One region of the Cobetia sp. PDI-12MA genome, then DNA from elsewhere that is predicted to be linked to it. Evidence: predicted binding sites of a transcription regulator. Region 1 holds the regulator's gene; the other holds the start of a gene.
What was found. Region 1 encodes LexA, which represses DNA repair genes until DNA is damaged. Its sites were predicted from a motif close to TACTGTNTANNTANACAGTA; they were not measured.

Region 1 (5,170 bases):
ACGGATGCGCTGCGCGCCAAGCGTCGCTGCCCGATCTGTGCCACCGCGATGGACAGCTACCTGATCGATGAGCAGCGCAAGCTGCACGTCTGCGGCAATAGCCCGGACTGTGTCGGTCACGAGGTCGAGGAAGGTCAGTTCCGCATCAAGGGCTACGATGGCCCGGTGATCGAGTGCGACAAGTGCGGTTCCGACATGCAGCTCAAGACCGGGCGTTTCGGCAAGTACTTCGGCTGCACCAACGAGAATTGCAAGAATACCCGCAAGCTGCTCAAGTCCGGTGAAGTGGCGCCGCCGAAGATGGACCCGATTCCGATGCCGGAACTTGCCTGCGTCAAGGTCGAGGACCACTACGTGCTGCGCGACGGCGCCAGTGGCCTGTTCCTGGCGGCCAGCCAGTTCCCCAAGAATCGCGAGACGCGCCCGCCGCTGGTCAAGGAGCTCAAGGCGCACGCCGACGAGTTGCCGGAGAAGTATCACTTCATTCTCGAGGCCCCGGATCAGGACCCGGATGGACGTCCTGCACAGATTCGCTTCTCGCGCAAGGTCAAGGCTCAGTACGTCATGACCGATGAAGATGGCAAGGCGACCGGCTGGAAGGCGACCTACGACAACGGCCGCTGGGTCGTCGAGGACAAGCGCAAGGGAGCCAAGAGCTGATGAGCCAGCGTGCCCGTACCAATCAGCTGCTGTATCAGGCCGAGTTGCTGCTGGCCCAGTCAGCGGTCTCTGGCGACGATGAGCATGCCGTGGCGCGTCGCATGGCCGGTGAAGAGGGCGCGCTCGCCCTGCTGGAGCTGGCGCTGGCCTCATTGCTGGAAGAGTGTGCCGTGACGGCGCGCTGGCCGCAGGGGAGCTGGCGCGAGCGCCTGGCCACACCACCGACGCCCATTGCCGAGGTCGAGCAGCTGCGCAGCCTGCTGGAACGTCCTGACAGCTGGTTGTCTGAGCTGATCGCGGATGTGACCCGTCTGCATGAAGAGGGTGGCGTCGCTCGCCGCGAGGAATCGCGTTCGCGGGGTGATGGTCTGATCATCGCGGCAGCCTCGAGCGACTCGCTGGCCGAGCGTCTCAGCGCCGCCATCACGGCATTCAAGGCGCTGCTGCCGCAGCTGCGCGAGTCGAGCGTCGAGTGGTAGGTCAAGGCGCTGATATGGCGCTGCACGCTGGTGATGACTGGCGCATGGCGATCGGGTGACGTTTCGCCTTCACGGGTGCTAGACTGATCGCATTGTGGCAAGCCCTGCACTCTCCGGTACGACCATGGCTCTGGCTGTGGTCGTACTTTTTTCTGCGTCGCTGATGGCAACGCGGTGCCGGGCTTGCCAGCCGTCGCGCTGACGATTACAACGACGCCGGTATCTCACGAGGTGCCGTGCAGGAGGAATGACGTGTCCGATCCCGCCGTACTTGAAATTGTGCAAATGGAAGATGGTGAAGTGATTCTGCGCGCCGCGGAAAGCGAAGGTGAGCCGCTGCTCAGCATTCGCATTTCAGACGAGGCCGCTGATCTGCTGCGTGACAATCGTTTCGAGGTCGCGCGTGAGATGATCGACCACGCCATCACCCGGACTCGCCTCTGGGATGGCGAAGAAGACGAGGATGAGCAGTCAGAAGGCATCGTGCACTGATGCATCGCTCGCGCTTCGCGCACAAAAAACCCGCCTCGAGGCGGGTTTTTTGTGCAATGCGTACGGCTTTCCTGTTGCCCAGGGCTCTGCGAGAAAAGCTCTGCGAGAAAAGCCCTGATGGAAAAGTGCTGCTGGGCAACGCTAGGTTGCTCAAAGTGCAGCTGGTCAAGACCTCAGTGCAGGCCACCATCGCGGATGACACCTACCCCGAGGCCCTCGATCTCCAGGCTGTCCGTGCGCAGGTCGACCTTGATCGGTGAGAAGTCCTCGTTTTCGGCTTCCAGCCACACATAGTGCCCGTCACGGCGGAAGCGCTTGACGGTGACTTCATCTCCCAGGCGTGCCACCACGATCTGCCCGTCACGCACGCTGGTGGTGCGATGCACGGCCAGCAGGTCGCCTTCCAGAATTCCCACATCCTTCATCGACACGCCGCGCACACGCAGCAGGTAGTCGGCAGCCGGCGAGAAGTAGTCGCTCGGCAGCGGGCAGTGACGGTCGATATGCTCGCTGGCAAGAATCGGGCTGCCGGCGGCCACTTCCCCGATCACCGGCAGACCATCGTTGGCGCTGTCGTCGACGTCAGCCAGCGACGGCACGCGAATGCCGCGTGAGGTGCCCGGCACCATCTCGATGGCGCCCTTGCGCTTGAGGGCACGCAGATGCTCCTCGGCGGCATTCGGCGAGCGGAAGCCCAGCGCCTGGGCGATTTCGGCCCGCGTCGGCGGGTAGCCAGAGGACTTGATGGTCTTGATGATGAAGTCGAAGACATCCTGCTGGCGCGGAGTAAGCGGCTGGGTCATGGCATTGCCTTTGGCCTGGGCGGCATCTTGAGCTGACGGCACGGGGTGTGCATCCATACAACTGTCATTGTATCCAGTCATGGCAGTCATGCAAGGCATCGTGGCTTGTGTGGAGGCCTCAAAGGGCAGGTAGTCGTCGAGATATCGCTGTCTGCCGACTTGGCTTGTCGATATCCAAGGCAAGCTGTCGAGAGGGCAATCCGGTGTGGCCCTGCGGGGTGGTCTGTCACCGAGCACGGCGAGTCCTTGAATCGGAACGGTCTGCATTGAAGGAATATCAGGCTCGACTAAACCTTTGGCGTTTGAAACGCGAGAGAATTGTCAGTCGTGACATGGCGCGCTAGAATCAAAGTGTTTCAAACGAATGTTCGCCGATGGCAGGGCTCGGATGTGTCGTACTCACGTGTGTCGTGAACAAACGAGCCGATATGGTACGTGGCCTTCCGGTGTACCTGCACCACCTCATGAGAGAGTCGCCGCGCGGCGCTTGCGTCGTGACCTACGACTCCAGTCCTCTTCTACCTGACAAGGGTTCCGCCCATGGCCCAGACCGATACCGTTACCCGCATCCTCGATACTGCCGAGGTGCTGTTCGCCGAGCGTGGTTTCGCCGAGACCTCACTGCGCAACATCACCAGCAAGGCCAAGGTCAATCTGGCGGCGGTGAACTACCACTTCGGGTCCAAGAAATCGCTGATCCAGGCGGTCTTCGCGCGCTATCTCGATCCGTTCAGCGAGCGTTTCCACGCGGCGCTCGACAGTGTCGAGCAGCAATACGCCGGGCGTCAGGTGCCGCTTGAGGTCCTGCTGGAGGTGATGGCGCGTACCGTGCTGGAGGTGCCGGCCGAGCGCAACAGCCTGCGCACCTTCATGCGCCTGCTCGGGCTTGCCTACACTCAGGGTCAGGGCCATATGCGGCGCTATATCCGCGAGCATTACGGCACGGTCTTCAGCCGCTTCGCCGAGCTTCTGAAGCTTGCGACCCCTGATCTGCCGGACAACGAGCGCTTCTGGCGCCTGCACTTCATGCTCGGTAGCGTGATCTTCACCTTCTCGGGCCTGGATGCACTGCGGGATATCGAGGAGGCCGAGTATGGCCATCACACCACGGTGCGTGAGCTGATCCAGCACATGCGTCCGGTGGTGGTCGCGGCGATGGCAGCGCCGTTGCCGGCCTCGCTCGGGGATGGTGAGGCGGTCACCCAGGCGGCCAGCTGATGGCCTGCTGGGTAGCGGTGGATCTCTCGCGCCAGAGCCTTGAGATACGTAATGACGCGCCGAGTGGCAGTCGTGATGCGCCGCCCTGCGCGGCTGCCCCTGACGCGCTGGTGCACGCCTGCGCGATCTCCAGCGGCCTCAACGGTATCGGCGAGCTCGATGGCAGCGGTTGCACGCCAACCGGCTGGCATGTGATTCGTGCCGCCATCGGGGCGGGCAATCCGCGTGGCGCCGTCTATCGCGGACGGCGCTTCACGGGCGAGGTATTCACCCCCGAGCTTGCCGAGGAGCATCCAGAGCGTGACTGGATCCTGACGCGCATTCTATGGCTCAGTGGCCGCGAGCCGGGCATCAATCGCGGTCGCAATGCCCGCGGTGAGCGGGTCGATAGCCTGCGCCGCTACATCTATTTTCATGGCACGCCCAGCACGGAGCCCATGGGGATAGCGGCGTCCCACGGCTGCATTCGCTTGCGCGATGATGACCTGCTGCGACTCTTTGCCGAGGCTGTGCCAGGCACTCCGGTGCTGCTGCATCCCTGAAGGCGTTGGTGTACGAGTCTGATACCCTCCATGAGCTGCCGCCGGAACCTGGGTGACAGCCCCTTGCCGGGGCGCAGCTGGCCGCGACTGTTCGATAGGGGTTCAGTCGGCTAGAATTGCGCCTTTCCTCGCGCTGGCAGCCTGATTCATCGTGTTTCTTCCAGGCTGCCGAGCCCCGTAAAAGACATGAAGTCCCGGCGGTCGTGAATCCTCTCTTCACGGGATATCACTGCCGCAGGCCATGGACAGGAAGGATGACATGACACAGCCACTGGGCTCCGTAATGGTCGATGTTGCGGGGCTGACCCTCGCCCGCGACGAACGTGAACTGCTGGCACGCCCTGCCGTCGGGGGCGTCATCCTGTTTGCGCGCAACTGTGCCTCTCCCGAGCAGGTACTGGAGCTGAGCCGCGAGATTCGCAGCGTCAATCCCCACCTGCTGATCGCCATCGATCAGGAAGGCGGGCGCGTCCAGCGCCTGCGCGAGGGCGTGACACGCCTGCCGTCGATGCGCAGCCTGGCGCAATGCTGTCTCGGGCGTGACTGTGATGGCTGCGGCGAAGACGCCCAGGCCGCAGGCCTGGGTCTGGCACGCGATGCCGGCTGGCTGCTGGGCATGGAAATGGCAGCCATCGGCTGTGATATCACCTTTGCGCCGGTACTGGATATCGATGTGGCGGGCTCGACCATCATTGGCGATCGCAGCTTCGGCGCCACGCCGGAAGACGTCATCGCGGTGGGCGGTGCCTTCATCGACGGGCTGCAGGAGGCGGGCATGTCCGCCGTCGGCAAGCACTACCCGGGGCATGGTGGCATCTCGGCAGATACCCACCTGGAGCGCGTGGTCGACCCGCGTCCGTTCCGCGAGCTGCGCGAGCATGATCTCAAGCCCTTCGCGGCCCTCGCCGAGCGCCTGGGCGGCGTGATGCCGGCGCATGTGGTCTATCCGGATTTCGATGCACGTCCCGCGGGCTTC
Region 2 (5,170 bases), 920 kb from region 1:
TAGGAAGATAGATAGGAAGACAGAAAGGCTGGCCCGCAAGGTCGAGTACCTGGTGTCTGGGCCGGTTTGTGCTTGGGTGTTGCCCCGCACGGGGCCGAGCACGCTATAATGTGTCCCTTTCGCTTTGACTTGAAAGCCGCTCAACTGGCCTTATTGTAGGCGTCTCTTGCTGGTGCTTGCGAAAGCTCTCATGTTGGGGCCGCAGGTGCGCTGAACGCAAGACGCGCCGCAAGGCATAACATTGTCATGGTTCACGGTGCTCAGACAGCCCCGTGACCAGTATCGTCAGGAAAGAAAACCATGCCGATCTATGAATACCACTGCAAGGCCTGTGGCCATCGGATGGACAAGTTGCAGAAGATCAGCGCTGCGCCGCTGACGGAGTGCCCGGAATGCAAGACGGACCAGCTCGAGAAGCTGGTCTCCGCCGCCGGGTTCCGTCTGGCAGGCAGTGGCTGGTACGAGACGGATTTCAAGTCCGGCAGCAAGAAGAATCTGGCCGGTGGTAGCGACAGCACCGCCTGACATAGCTGGGATAGTGCGTCAGGCATCAGCGTGATGAGGGTCAAGGGCGCCCAACGGGTACCCTTGACCCTCATCGCCAACGGCAGGCCCTCTGAGACAGATGCGCATCAGCGCGTCGATCATGAATTTGAGCAACAAGGAATCAACATGCGCAGCCACTATTGCGGCAAACTGAACGAGACCCTGATCGATCAGGATGTCACTCTGTGCGGGTGGGTGCACCGCCGTCGCGACCACGGTGGCGTCATCTTCCTCGACATGCGCGACCGTGATGGCATCGCCCAGATCGTCGTCGATCCGGACACCGTCGATGCCTTCGCCACTGCCGACAAGGCGCGCAGCGAGTTCGTGCTGCGTATCAAGGGCCGTATCCGTCTGCGCCCGGAAGGCACCCAGAACCCGAACATGCCGACAGGCATGATCGAAGTGCTGGCCAAGGACGTCGAAGTGCTCAACACTGCACAGACGCCGCCGTTCCAGCTCGACGACCACAACAAGGTCGGTGAGGAAGTTCGCCTCAAGTATCGTTATGTCGACCTGCGTCGTCCCGACATGATCGAGAAGCTTCGCCTGCGCTCGCGCATCACTCACAGCGTGCGCGCCCAGCTCGAAGCCCTGGGCTTCCTCGACATCGAAACCCCGATCCTGACCCGCGCCACGCCGGAAGGCGCACGTGACTATCTGGTGCCGAGCCGCACCTACGCCGGCAGCTTCTTCGCACTGCCGCAGTCTCCGCAGCTGTTCAAGCAGCTGCTGATGGTCGCCGGTGTCGATCGTTACTACCAGATCGCCAAATGCTTCCGTGATGAAGACCTGCGCGCTGACCGTCAGCCGGAGTTCACCCAGATCGACCTCGAAGCCAGCTTCGTCGACGAGCAGGACATCATGGGCATGACCGAGACCATGATCCGTGGTCTCTACAAAGAAGTGCTCGATGTCGAGCTGGGCGACTTCCCGACCATGCCGTATTCCGAGGCCATCAGCCGCTTCGGTTCCGACAAGCCGGACCTGCGCATTCCGCTGGAACTGGTCGATGTCGATGATCTGATGAGCGGCGTGGACTTCAAGGTCTTCTCCGGCCCGGCCAAGGACGACAAGGGCCGCGTCGCCGCGCTGCGTGTGCCGGGCGGTGCCAGCCTGTCACGCAAGGAAATCGACGCTTACACCAAGTTCGTCGGCATCTACGGTGCCAAGGGTCTGGCGTGGATCAAGGTCAACGAACGTGCCAAGGGCATCGAGGGTCTGCAGTCGCCGATCGTCAAGTTCATGGAAGACGTCGTGGACGAAGTGCTGGACCGCTGTGGCGCCGTCGATGGCGACATCGTGTTCTTCGGTGCTGACAAGGCCAACATCGTGGCCGAAGCCATCGGTGCGCTGCGCGTCAAGCTGGGTGAAGACCTCAACCTCTACACCCGCGAGTGGGCACCGCTGTGGGTCGTCGACTTCCCGATGTTCGAAGCCGATGCCAACGGCCGCCTGAGTGCGCTGCACCACCCGTTCACCGCGCCGTCCTGCACACCGGAAGAGCTCAAGGCCAACCCGGAAGCGGCACTGTCTCGCGCCTACGACATGGTCATCAACGGCACCGAGCTGGGTGGTGGCTCCATCCGTATCCACGATCAGGCCATGCAGCGTACCGTGTTCGAAGTGCTGGGCATCGGTGAAGAAGAAGCGGAAGAAAAGTTCGGCTTCCTGCTCGACGCCCTGAAGTTCGGCGCGCCGCCCCATGGTGGTCTGGCCTTCGGTCTCGACCGTCTGGTGATGCTGATGACCGGCGCCAAGACCATTCGTGAAGTGATTGCCTTCCCGAAAACCCAGAGCGCCGGCTGCATGATGACCGACGCTCCGGGCGTGGTCAGCGGTGAGCAGCTCAAGGAGCTGAACATCCGTCTGCGTCAGAAGGTCAAGGTCGAAGACGAAAGCGGCCAGGCCTGATTCAGCGGCGCATGACCGAGAGAGTGACTGGTGGGGCCGTCTGGACTGATTCGATCAGACCCGGGCGGTCCCGCGGTGGCAGGTTTGCCCCTTTGGCCTGATAGGCTAGTGGGCGAGCAAGCCCGACAAGGCGGTGCGAGACTGTTTGCTGGCGTTCACGTCAGGCAATGACAGTGTCGCACCGCCTTTTTTGTGGCATGGTGGCTGGTTATATACACAGTAAGAGCGATGGCGTGATGACGACAGCGAAGACGCAAGGTGTGAGAGACGAGGCAGCGGCATGATCATTCTTGGCATCGACCCGGGCTCACGTCTGACCGGGTATGGGGTATTGGATGTCTCTGCGGCTCAGCCTCGCTATGTGGACAGTGGCTGCATCCGCATGTCACAGGTCAGCCTGGACCAGCGCCTGGCGCAGATCTATGCCGGTATCAGCGAGGTGATCGCCCTGCATCGCCCCGCGGAATTCGCCATCGAGCAGGTCTTCATGTCCAAGAACGCCGATTCGGCGCTCAAGCTGGGCCAGGCGCGCGGGGCTGCCATCGTGTGTGCGGCCAATCACGGCTTGCCGGTGTTCGAATATGGGCCGCGGCAGATCAAGCAGGCCGTGACCGGTACCGGTGCCGCCGAGAAGTCTCAGGTGCAGCATATGGTCACGCATACGCTCAAGCTCTCCGCCACGCCGCAGGCCGATGCCGCCGATGCGCTGGCCATCGCCTTGACGCATTGTTTCGCGCGTCGACGACTGACGCCCGGCAATGACCAGCTGGAAGCATTGGGGCTGGGGAATACCAGTCGACGCAAGGGAACCCGCGTGGGGCGTAGCAGCAGCTGGCGAGACTTCGAGCCTGACGCCTGACATGCCGCTGAGCGACAAATGCGGTATTGTGCTCAATTAATAGCGATTTTTCAGTCACTTGTAGAGTGTCTGCCGAGCTTGGCAGCAGCCGATTGCGTGATGCGCCAAGCCGCGCGGCATCAGGCTTCGGGTCCTCACCCAAGGTATGACTGTCAGAAAGATGCGACAAATTCGTCGTGACACTGGGACATGCCGCCTGCGCTTCATCTTTGGTAGGCTTGCCCGCATTGTAACAATCCGTGCAGAGAATCGGGCCTGCCAGCAGCAGGATCCTGACGAATACATTCTCTGCCGAGCAAGGACAGCCGCAACATGATTGGACGCCTGACCGGGACATTGCTGGAAAAACAACCGCCGCAGCTGGTGCTTGACGTACAGGGTGTCGGTTATGAACTGGAAGCTTCGATGAACACCCTGTTGGGCTTGCCGGCCGTGGGCGAACATTGCCAGCTTTACACCCACCTGGTGGTGCGCGAAGACGCGCAGTTGCTGTATGGCTTCGGCAAGGAGCCCGAGCGTCGTCTGTTCCGTGAATTGATCAAGATCTCCGGTGTCGGTCCGCGACTGGCGCTGGCGATTCTGTCGGGAATGGAGCAGTCCGATTTCATCCGCTGTGTTCATGACGAAGATAGCCGAGCGCTGACACGCCTGCCGGGCGTCGGCAAGAAGACGGCGGATCGCTTGATCATCGAGATGCGCGATCGCCTCAAGCATTGGACGCTGCCGGCGGATGATGGTCTGGATGAAATGGCGCGTGCCTCCCAGCCACAACCGCCGATCACGCATCCTCTGGCGGACGCCGAAGCCGCGCTGGTAGCACTGGGCTACAAGCCTGTCGAGGCGGCCAAGATGCTCTCCGGACTGGAGACCGGCGCCTCTACGGAAGCGCTCATCAAGGCGGCGTTGGCGCGCAAGATGGCCAGCTGAGACCCTGCCAGAGCAGCAAACATGCGCCCTATAGTTTCCGTGAAGGAAATGGCGCATCGTGATTGGATTTATTGACTAGGGGTTGGCAGGTTACTGGGGTAGAAAGTGCGCGCTTGAACGCAGATGCGCTAGATCGTTGCATAGCCTTGGCGAACCTTGTCACCTGCCACTGACGCACGTTCATGGCCATGACCCGTGTCATGTGCGTGACCTGCGTCATCAGGAGTTGAGCAAGCATCATGATGGAGTCGGACCGACTGATCTCCGCGGCGACGCATGATCCGGAAGAGCGGATCGATCGCGCCAACCGGCCGCGCACGCTGAGTGACTACATCGGACAGCCCATCGTCCGCGAACAGATGGAAATCTTCATCAGTGCCGCGCGAGGGCGAGGCGATAGTCTGGATCACACTCTGGTCTTCGGCCCGCCCGGTCTCGGCAAGACGACGCTGGCGCATATCATCGCCAGCGAGATGAGTGTCGATATCAAGTCGACCTCAGGGCCGGTGCTGGAGCGGGCAGGCGACCTGGCAGCGATGCTGACCAACCTGCAGGAAGGCGATGTCCTGTTCATTGACGAGATTCACCGCCTGTCACCGGCTGTCGAGGAAGTGCTCTACCCGGCGATGGAAGATTATCAGCTCGATATTATGATCGGTGAAGGCCCCGCAGCCCGCTCGATCAAGCTTGAGCTGCCACGGTTCACCCTGGTGGGCGCGACGACGCGGGCGGGGCTGCTGACGGCGCCGCTTCGCGATCGCTTCGGTATCGTTCAGCGCCTCGAGTTCTACGATATCGAGTCACTCACCGACATCGTGGCCCGCAGTGCCAGGCTTTCCGGCATGGAAGTCGAGATGGACGGGGCACTGGAGATTGCACGACGTTCCCGCGGCACGCCGCGTATCGCCAATCGCCTGCTGCGCC

Region 2: the regulator LexA is predicted to act here: its motif matches at 2,663-2,682, upstream of ruvC (crossover junction endodeoxyribonuclease RuvC).

The regions. Positions count from the first base shown of each region.
Region 1 covers NZ_CM183351.1:998,471-1,003,640, forward strand. Annotated here, with positions in the region: gene topA (type I DNA topoisomerase) at 1-660, shown strand, start outside; gene AC5WNI_RS04300 (DUF6586 family protein) at 660-1,139, shown strand; gene AC5WNI_RS04305 (hypothetical protein) at 1,392-1,631, shown strand; gene lexA (transcriptional repressor LexA) at 1,805-2,434, opposite strand; gene AC5WNI_RS04315 (TetR/AcrR family transcriptional regulator) at 2,975-3,652, shown strand; gene AC5WNI_RS04320 (L,D-transpeptidase) at 3,652-4,194, shown strand; gene nagZ (beta-N-acetylhexosaminidase) at 4,454-5,170, shown strand, end outside.
Region 2 covers NZ_CM183351.1:1,916,837-1,922,006, forward strand. Annotated here, with positions in the region: gene AC5WNI_RS08270 (FmdB family zinc ribbon protein) at 301-525, shown strand; gene aspS (aspartate--tRNA ligase) at 673-2,460, shown strand; gene ruvC (crossover junction endodeoxyribonuclease RuvC) at 2,741-3,319, shown strand; gene ruvA (Holliday junction branch migration protein RuvA) at 3,632-4,246, shown strand; gene ruvB (Holliday junction branch migration DNA helicase RuvB) at 4,486-5,170, shown strand, end outside.